3 regions of the Pseudomonas sp. PHC1 genome follow, and region 2 is predicted to be linked to each of the others. Evidence: predicted binding sites of a transcription regulator. Region 2 holds the regulator's gene; each other region holds the start of a gene.
What was found. The regulator FliA, encoded in region 2, starts transcription of late flagellar genes. The targets are predictions, from matches to a motif close to CTAAAGTTTNNNNNNNNNNNGCCGNTAA.
Positions count from the first base shown of each region.

Region 1: ACKJSM_RS16490 (methyl-accepting chemotaxis protein) is a predicted target of FliA. The motif match lies at 1,782-1,809, and genes of this name have one in related genera.
Region 3: motA (flagellar motor stator protein MotA) is a predicted target of FliA. The motif match lies at 1,113-1,140, and genes of this name have one in related genera.

Region 1 covers NZ_JBJXHJ010000011.1:159,054-162,330, reverse strand. Annotated here, with positions in the region: gene ACKJSM_RS16505 (TonB-dependent siderophore receptor) at 1-24, opposite strand, end outside; gene ACKJSM_RS16500 (FecR domain-containing protein) at 112-1,113, opposite strand; gene ACKJSM_RS16495 (sigma-70 family RNA polymerase sigma factor) at 1,113-1,613, opposite strand; gene ACKJSM_RS16490 (methyl-accepting chemotaxis protein) at 1,925-3,277, shown strand, end outside.
Region 2 covers NZ_JBJXHJ010000010.1:66,968-70,244, forward strand. Annotated here, with positions in the region: gene ACKJSM_RS15380 (protein phosphatase CheZ) at 1-590, opposite strand, end outside; gene ACKJSM_RS15385 (chemotaxis response regulator CheY) at 608-979, opposite strand; gene fliA (RNA polymerase sigma factor FliA) at 1,147-1,887, opposite strand; gene fleN (flagellar synthesis regulator FleN) at 1,884-2,714, opposite strand; gene flhF (flagellar biosynthesis protein FlhF) at 2,828-3,277, opposite strand, start outside.
Region 3 covers NZ_JBJXHJ010000003.1:242,480-245,756, forward strand. Annotated here, with positions in the region: gene ACKJSM_RS06115 (HDOD domain-containing protein) at 1-1,042, opposite strand, end outside; gene motA (flagellar motor stator protein MotA) at 1,210-2,061, shown strand; gene motB (flagellar motor protein MotB) at 2,065-3,132, shown strand; gene ACKJSM_RS06130 (toll/interleukin-1 receptor domain-containing protein) at 3,188-3,277, opposite strand, start outside.

The DNA of each region.
Region 1 (3,277 bases), on a different contig from region 2:
CTTACAGGTAACGCGCGCAGTCATTGTCGGTTTCCGTAGGCAGTCGCGAAGGCTGAGTTGAAATGCTTACTGACTAAGCCGGACGTGCCGCGAAAACCCGCCAGAATAATTTCAGACCACCGACTCCAGCGTCACCCACCAACGCGTGCGGTAGCGCACTTGCACCGGCAGAGTCTGCGGCAGGATCGCCAGCAGCTTGTCGGTGTCCTCAAGACGGAACACGCCGGAGAGGCGCAAATCCGCAATGTCCGATGCACAGCTCAGAAAACCCTGACGATACCGGCCGACTTCGCTAAGGAAGTCCCCCAGCCGCATGTTGCGCGTCACGATCAGTCCGTCGACCCAGGCACCGGCGTCCATGTCCAACGGCGGCGCGGGACGTATCTGATGCTGATCGATCAGATAGCTCTGGCCGGCGATGGCCTCCGTCGAGTTGCCAGCGGAATGAATCGCGACCCGGCCACTGGTGACGCTCAGGCGCGTGCAACCCGCTTCCTGGCGCAGAATGAATCGCGCCTTGAACGGTTCGTAACTGCCATGACGACTCTGCACCCGCAGCGGTCGATCAAATGGCGCACCTTCATCGGCCCCGCCACAGGTGACGATGATTTCGCCGTGGGTCAGTTTGATCAGCCGTTGTTGCGCGGTGTAATCGAGGTCCACGCTGCTGGCGGTATTGAGTTCGACCCGCGTGCCGTCCGGCAACTGGAAGCCACGGCGCTCGCCCGTGACGGTGGCGTAGTCGGCGCTCCACGGTTGCCAGGTGGAGGTGTCGCTGGCCAGCCATCCCGCCGAGCCCATCAGCAGCGCGCTGGACAAGAGCTTCAATGCCTGACGTCGACCCAGTCCCTGAGCACTGTTTTCCAGCGTGTTGAACGCCACCTGCGCACCGGGCACGGCGCGCAGATTGTGGGTCAGTTCGGCTTGCAGAGATTGCACCCGTTGCCAGGCCAGTTCGTGATCATGGTGTTCGGCGCGCCATTGTTCGCACTGGTGATTCAGGCGCGGATTGCCATGGTTATTGCGCAGACGCAGGAGCCAGTGAATGGCCTGTCGTACGACCTGCTGCGGTGGCTCGGCGCGACGCCCGAGTGAGAGGTTATCCACCGGCATCAGCTTTCGTACCGCAATACATAGCAGTGAAACAGGGCGTCGGCGACGTAGCGTTCTACCGAGCGCAGGGACAGCCCCATCTGCTCGGCGATCTGCTTGTGCGTCAAACCTTCGCACTGAGCCAGCAGAAATGCCTGACGCACTTTCGGCTTCAAGCCTTCGAGCATGCGCGCAATGCCCTCAAGCAGTTCGATCACCAAGGCGCGGGATTCGGCACTCGGGGTTTCGGCCTCAGGCAAATGGGCGATGGTTTCCAGATACGCGCGTTCGATTTCCTCGCGGCGCCAATGATCGATCACCAGTCCTCGGGCAATCGTGCGCAGGAACGCGCGGGGTGCCTTGAGTTCCAGGCGCTCGGTGCGTTGCAGCAGGCGCACGAAGGTGTCCTGGGCCAGATCCGCCGCGTCGGCGGCATTGCCCAGCCGCGCGCGCAACCAGCCGTTGAGCCAGCCGTGATGACTACTGTAAAGCGCCTGTACTGCAAACTCAGGTGAGGACATGAACGCGACAGCCCGAACGTCACAAATGATAATTAGTCGCATTGTCATCAAGGGTTACAGAATTTGCAACCGGCGCTGCAAAACGGTCATCAAAAAATAACAAGCGAACGCTCTGGCACGCCGTTCGGCGGGAATCTGGTGCAAATGCCGTCCATTTCCCACAACGCCCTAAGTTTTCTCCGATACGTGCCGACAGACTGGTGAGACATGCGTGCACCAAAGTAGAGCAGCCGTCAGAACGCTGCCTGCGCTGTACATGGAATGTTGCATCCGGAACGCATCCCCACTTTTCGCATAAGAAGTCCCCTGAAATGAATCTCAAGTTCAGCCATAAAATCCTGCTGGCCGCCTCGGGCGTCGTGGTCCTGGCGTTCGCGCTGTTCACGTTGTACAACGACTATCTGCAGCGAAACACCATTCGCCAGAACCTCCAGTCCTCGGTCCAGCAGGCCGGTGACCTGACCGCCAGCAGTGTGCAGAACTGGATGAGCGGGCGGATTCTGGTACTGGAAAACCTCGCGCAGAACGTTGCTCATCAAGGCAAGAATGCAGACTTCCCGGGCCTGGTCGATCAACCGGCCTTCACCTCGAACTTCCAGTTCACCTACGTCGGCCAGGCCAACGGTGTGTTCACCCAGCGCCCTGACGCGAAGATGCCGGACGGCTACGACCCGCGTCAGCGTCCCTGGTACAAACAGGCCGTGGCCGCTGACCAGACCATGCTGACCCCGCCGTACATGGCTGCCGTTGGCGGTCTGGTGGTGACCATCGCCATGCCGGTGAAAAAGAACGGCGAGCTGCTCGGCGTAGTGGGCGGTGACCTGAGCCTGGAAACCCTGGTGAAGATCATCAACTCGGTGGACTTCGGTGGCCTGGGCCACGCGTTCCTGGTCAGCGGTGACGGTCAGGTGATCGTCAGCCCGGACAAAGACCAGGTGATGAAGAACCTCAAGGACATCTACCCGAACGCTGGAGTGCGCATCGAGAAGGGCAACCAGAACGTGGTGCTCAACGGCCAGGAACGCATCCTGTCGTTCACTCCGGTCAGCGGTCTGCCGAATGCCGAGTGGTACATCGGTCTGTCGATCGACCGCGACAAGGCCTACGCCGCACTCAGCCAGTTCCGTACTTCGGCAGTGATCGCAATGTTCGTCGCAGTGGGTGCGATTGCGGTCTTCCTGAGCCTGTTGATCACCGTGCTGATGCGTCCGCTGATCACCATGGGCCGTGCGATGCAGGACATCGCCCAGGGTGAAGGCGACCTGACTCGCCGCCTGGTGGTGGAAAGCAAGGACGAGTTCGGCGAACTGGGCAGTTCGTTCAACCAGTTCGTTGAGCGGATTCACGCCTCGATTTCCGAAGTGTCTTCGGCGACCCGCCACGTGCACGACCTGTCGCAACGGGTGATGGCATCGTCCAACGCCTCGATCATCGGTTCCGATGAGCAAAGCGCGCGCACCAACAGCGTGGCGGCGGCGATCAATCAGCTGGGTGCCGCCACCCAGGAAATTGCCCGTAACGCCGCCGATGCTTCGCAACACGCCAGCGGCGCGAGCGAGCAGGCCGATGACGGTCGTCAGGTGGTCGAGCAGACGATTCAAGCCATGACCGAGCTGTCGCAGAAGATCAGCCTGTCGTGCACTCAGATCGAGACCCTGAATGCC
Region 2 (3,277 bases):
AGGTTGCTTTCGACTTCGGTGACCAACTGGGTCACGCGCTTGATCACCTGGCCGGTGAGGTCCTGGTAATCCTGGGCGAGCAGAATGTCGTTCAGATTGCTCGACACCGCGCGGTTGTCCGCGCTGCTGCGTGCCAGAAAACCGTCGACCCGGCGCGCCAGTTCACGGAACTCTTCAGCCCCGACCTCACGGCGCATGAAACGGCCCCAATCGGCGCTCAAGGCCTGGGCTTCGTCAGCCAGGCCATTGACCACAGGGGTCGCGCTTTCCACCAGATCCATGGTGCGGTTGGCGGCAGCTTCGGTCAGTTTGACCACGTAGCCCAGGCGCTCGGTAGCGTCGGTAATCTGCGACACTTCCTCGGCCTGCGGCATGTGCGGATCGATCTGGAAATTGACGATCGCACTGTGCAGTTCACGCGTGAGCTTGCCCACTTCCTGGTACAGGCCACGGTCACGGGTCTGATTGAGCTCATGGATCAGTTGCACCGCGTCGCCGAACTTGCCTTTCTCAAGGCTTTCGACCAGTTCGACCGCGTGTTTTTTCAGGGTCGACTCGAAATCGCCCTGTGAAGATTCGTTATGCTCCATAGCTCCCCCGCGCGTCATCAGCCGATGCGTTCGAAAATCTTCTCGATTTTTTCTTTCAGCGCCTGAGCCGTGAAAGGTTTGACCACGTAGCCGTTCACGCCGGCCTGGGCCGCTTCGATGATCTGCTCGCGCTTGGCTTCAGCAGTCACCATCAGCACCGGCAGGTGCTTGAGCTTTTCATCGGCGCGCACGTGGCGCAGCAGGTCGATGCCGGTCATGCCGGGCATGTTCCAGTCCGTTACCAGAAAGTCGATGCTGCCGCTGTTGAGCACCGGAATGGCAGTGGTGCCATCGTCGGCCTCGACCGTGTTGGTGAACCCCAGATCACGCAACAGATTCTTGATGATCCGCCGCATCGTTGAGAAGTCATCAACGATGAGGATTTTCATGTCTTTGTTCAATTCGACCTCCAAGCAGTCTTAAACGCGCCCAGCACCTGGACGCGCCATTTCAATCAATCCGGCAAAACACTCGATGACTGTCTGGAGCACAACAGAGCAAGACCGGTGCCGTTCACCACCGCACCAGCCTCGTTCACAGTGTCCCCACACTGCCTTCAGCGCGCTCGCCACTCCCCCAAACGCCCCCGCAAGCGGGCCGCGCACTGGCTGTGTAACTGGCTGACCCGCGATTCACTGACGCCAAGGACTTCACCGATCTCCTTGAGGTTCAGCTCTTCGTCGTAGTACAGCGCCAACACCAGTCGCTCACGCTCCGGCAAATTGGCAATCGCGTCCGCCAGCGCGGCCTGGAAACGTTCGTCTTCCAGATCGCGCGACGGCTCCAGATGAGCACTGGCGCCATCCTCGTGCAGCCCTTCGTGTTCGCCGTCCTGCAACAGGTCGTCGAAACTGAACAGGCGGCTGCCCAGGGTGTCGTTCAAAATCCCGTAGTAATCGTCGAGACTCAATTGGAGTTCGGCCGCAACTTCGTGATCTTTAGCGTCACGGCCGGTTTTAGCTTCAATTGCACGAATCGCGTCGCTGACCATACGGGTATTGCGGTGAACCGAGCGTGGCGCCCAGTCCCCCTTGCGTACTTCATCGAGCATCGCACCGCGGATCCGGATGCCCGCGTATGTCTCAAAACTGGCGCCCTTGCTGGCGTCGTATTTGGTCGAGACTTCGAGCAGGCCGATCATCCCGGCCTGGATCAGGTCTTCGACCTGCACACTGGCCGGCAATCGCGCCAGCAAGTGGTAGGCGATGCGTTTGACCAGTGGCGCGTAACGCTCGATCAGCTCGTACTGCGCGTCACGCGCCGACTTCTTGTAGAAATTCATACCGCTGGCGGTCATAGCACAGGTCCTGCCGTTTGCTGCACGAGGCGCTCGACGAAAAATTCGAGGTGGCCACGCGGGTTGGCGGGCAGCGGCCAGGTGTCGACCTTCTGTGCGATCGCCTTGAACGCCAGCGCGCACTTGGAACGCGGGAAGGCTTCATAGACCGCACGCTGCTTCTGCACCGCCTTGCGCACGCTTTCGTCGTAGGGCACCGCACCGACGTATTGTAGGGCGACGTCGAGGAAGCGATCCGTGACCTTGGTCAACTTGGCGAACAGATTGCGACCTTCCTGTGGGCTCTGGGCCATGTTGGCCAGGACGCGGAAGCGGTTCATGCCGTAATCGCGGTTCAGCAGTTTGATCAGCGCGTAGGCGTCGGTGATCGAGGTCGGCTCGTCGCACACCACCAGCAACACTTCCTGGGCTGCGCGAACAAAACTGACTACCGAGTCACCAATACCCGCAGCGGTGTCAATCACCAGCACATCGAGATTGTCGCCGATGTCACTGAACGCCTGAATCAGGCCGGCATGCTGGGCCGGGCTCAGGTGAACCATGCTCTGGGTGCCGGAAGCGGCCGGCACGATGCGGATCCCGCCGGGGCCCTGCAACAGCACGTCGCGCAGCTCGCAGCGGCCTTCGATCACGTCGGCCAGGGTGCGTTTGGGTGTGAGGCCCAGCAGAACGTCGACGTTCGCCAGCCCCAGGTCGGCGTCCAGCAGCATGACCCGACGGCCAAGCTCTGCCAGGGCCAGGGACAAGTTCACTGACACATTAGTCTTGCCGACGCCACCTTTGCCGCCGGTCACCGCGATCACCTGTACGGGATGCATGCTGCCCATGTTATTTCTTTACCTTGTCTTGCATAGACGGAGGCCACATTACTGGCTGCGCGTTCACAACCGGAACAATGCATGGCAGACCATCGATGTAGGTACAAAAACGGTTCATTACCTCAGCCAACCTGCTTGGTCGGACTGTGGTAGATATCAGCGAACATGTCAGCCATGGCTTCTTCGCTGGGTTCTTCCTGCATTTGCACACTGACGGCGCGGCTGACCAGTTGATGACGGCGCGGCAGATGCAGATCATCCGGAATACGCGGCCCATCGGTCAGGTAGGCGACCGGCAGTTCGTGACTGATTGCCAGACTCAGCACTTCGCCAAGGCTGGCCGTTTCATCCAGTTTAGTCAGGATGCACCCGGCGAGCCCGCAACGCTTGTAACTGTGATAAGCGGCGGTTAGAACCTGTTTCTGGCTGGTGGTTGCCAGCACCAGATAATTTTTCGACCGAATGCCACGACCGGCCAGACTTTCCAGCTGCATGCGCAGGGCCGGATCGCTGGCTTGCAGGCCGGCGGTATCGATCAGCACCACGCGCTTGCGCAGCAGTGGATCCAGCGC
Region 3 (3,277 bases), on a different contig from region 2:
GGTCTTCAGCGGACGGCGCCGCGGCCGGCAGCATGCCGGCGGGCAGGCGCCGGGTGCCCCAGGGCCACAGCAGCGAGACCGCCGGGTGCCAGAGGTCAGGCATGAAATGATGGCGAGCGCTGACGGCGGCTTGCTGGTGCAACTGCTGTTGCACTTCATCCATGGAAATTTGCAGGTAAAGACTGGTCAGGTATTGCCAGCGCTCGCTGTGCGGACAGTCCCAGGCCTGTTGCGCCGAGAGTGCCAGACCGTTGGCCAACAGCACGGTGTTGGCCGGCTGGTTGAGCCAGCGGCGCAGGGTCGGATCGTCGTCGAGGCGGTTTTGCGGGCGCAGCGGGTGATCGACATCGCGAGCGATGCGCAGGACCTTGACCAGTTCACGTTGCTCGGTCAGCAACAGCCGATAGCCTTGCTGCACCCAGATCGGCAAACGCCAGGCTTGCACCAGCGCTTCGCCGATTTTCAGCAGACGCACGCCGAACAGCTGTTTTTCCACGACTCGCGCGGATTCACCCTTGTGGATAACCCGCACTTCCCACTCTTCAAGCAGTTTGGGAAAGGTCAGCGCCAATGGCCACAGCGGCGACAGAAACAGCAGGCTGCCCCAATGAATGTCCTGCCACAGCCGCGCGAGGCGACTGGCGAAAAAACCGTTGGCCTGTTGCGTGGCGTGCTGGCTGATCATCTGCAACTGGCGCAGGGCCTGGGGGATCTGTGCGGCAGGTTCGGCGGGCAGGCGCGCCAGCAACTCTTCGGTGCGGGCCAGGCCGAGGCGATTGATCGCCACTTCGAGGTTTTCTGCCGGTGCGGCCATGTTGCCGTGGGTGTGGCGGTTGGCCTCCCGGATGATGCTCAGGGCCAGTGCCGGACTGTCTTGCATCAGGTCGGCGATGTCGCGCAGCGATCTGCGGTCATCGCGAATCGCCCGGCACACCCGGTCATGGGCATCTTGCGGCACCGGCAGGCGAACGCTGTCGAGCAGCTTCACCCAGCCATCGAGTGTGGTCGGTTGTGCGTGTGGGACGTTCGTTTCATTAGCCATGTCTGGACGAGATCTTCACTGACTGTAGACGCGCCCGGCGTGGGCTAAATTGGCTTTTCGCCTGAACTGGCTATAGTCTGGCGCAGTTTTGCCGATAAGTAGAAGAAGAGATTTTTTAACTTCCGAATATGACCTTGAACCCGACTTAAACAAGTACCTTTCTACCTATGGCTAAAATTATCGGCATCATCGTCGTATTCGCGAGCGTGCTCGGCGGATACGTGCTCTCCCACGGCAAGATTGCCGCTCTGATCCAGCCCTTCGAGGTGCTGATCATCGGCGGTGCGGCACTCGGAGCATTCCTCCAGGCCAACCCCGGCTACATGACGATGCACGTGCTCAAGAAGTCCTTGAGCATGTTCAGTTCGCGTTTCAGTCACACGTTCTATCTTGAAGTGCTGGGCCTGATCTACGAGATCCTCAACAAGAGCCGCCGCGAAGGCATGATGGCCATCGAAGGCGACATCGAAGACGCCGCCGCGAGCCCGATTTTCGCCAAGTACCCGGCGGTACTGAAAGACGAACGCATGACCGCGTTCATCTGCGATTACCTGCGCATCATGTCCTCCGGCAACATGGCTCCCCACGAGCTGGAAGGCCTGTTCGACATGGAGCTTTACAGCCTGAAAGAAGAACTGGAGCACCCGTCGCACGCCGTCAACGGCATTGCCGACGGCATGCCGGGTTTCGGTATTGTCGCGGCGGTACTGGGTATCGTGGTGACCATGGCGTCTCTGGGTGACGGCGATCAGAAGTCCATCGGTCTGCACGTAGGTGCGGCACTCGTGGGTACCTTCTTCGGTATTCTCGCGGCGTACGGTTTCTTCGGCCCGCTGGCGCACTCCCTGGCCCACGATGCCAAGGAAGAGCTGAACGTCTACGAAGCCATCAAGGCCTCGCTGGTGGCTTCGGCTTCCGGCATGCCGCCGTCGCTGGCTGTCGAGTTCGGTCGCAAGGTTCTGTACCCGGCTCACCGTCCAAGCTTTGCCGAGCTGGAACAAGCCGTTCGCGGTCGCTAAGTCATGGAAAATAACCAGCCGATAATCATCAAGCGCGTCAAGCGCATCGCCGGCGGGCACCACGGCGGGGCGTGGAAGATCGCCTTCGCCGACTTCGCGACGGCGATGATGGCGTTCTTCCTGGTGTTGTGGCTGCTGTCCACCGCGACCCCGGAACAGAAGATCGCCATCGCCGGTTACTTCAAGGACCCGGTCGGTTTCTCCGAGAGCGGCACACCCTACATCATCGATCTGGGCGGCACGCCGACCCTGGCGCCGGAAAACACCCTCAACCCTGAAGTGAAGTCGCAGCCGCAGCCGGACAAGGTCACGATCGATACCGATCAGGTCGAAGGCATGGCCGAGCAGGTCGAGAAAGAACGCCTGGAACTGTTGCTGCAGGAACTGCAGAACAAGGTCGACGAGAACCCGCAGCTGCAGAAGTTCAAGGATCAGATCCTGTTCGAGATCACGCCGAACGGCTTGCGCATCCAGATCATGGACGCCGAGAACCGGCCGATGTTCGACTCCGGCTCTGCACGCCTTAAGCCGTACTTCGAAGACATCCTGCTGGCCATGGCCGACACCATCAAGGCGGTGCCGAACAAGATCAGTATCAGCGGTCACACCGATGCCAAGCCTTACGTGGGCAACGGCGACTTCGGCAACTGGGAGCTCTCGGCCAACCGTGCCAACGCCGCCCGGCGTGCGCTGGTGGCGGGCAGTTATCCGGACTCGCAAGTGGCGCGCGTGGTGGGTTATGCCTCGTCGGCGCTGTTCGACAAGGAGAACCCGTTCAACCCGGTCAATCGCCGTATCGACATCGTGGTGCTGACCAAGAAGGCCCAGGCCGCCATCGAAGGTGCGCAAGGCGCCGATGCGGCAACACCGGCAGACCAAGGTCAGAACGGCGCGGCTCCGGCTACCCCGGTCGACCCGAACGCCTTGCCGGCGGATCAGCAACCGGTACCGGCCCACGAGTTGCGCGAACGGCTGAACCTGTTCGACGACCCGTTGCCGAAACCGACTGAACCGGGCAGCACGGCGCCAGCCCCGGCGCCTGCTGCACCGGCGCCTGCGCCGAAACAGTGATGTGTCTCGTCCTGAATAAGGTTTACACCTGTTTCAGGACTAGACACTAGACATGTCAGAGCCCGCGCCGAATACGGTTTTTCAGTTGTTCATGGAATATCTCGGCGTTGCGTCTGTAGGTGCCGCTGAAGGATTCGTTACTTGA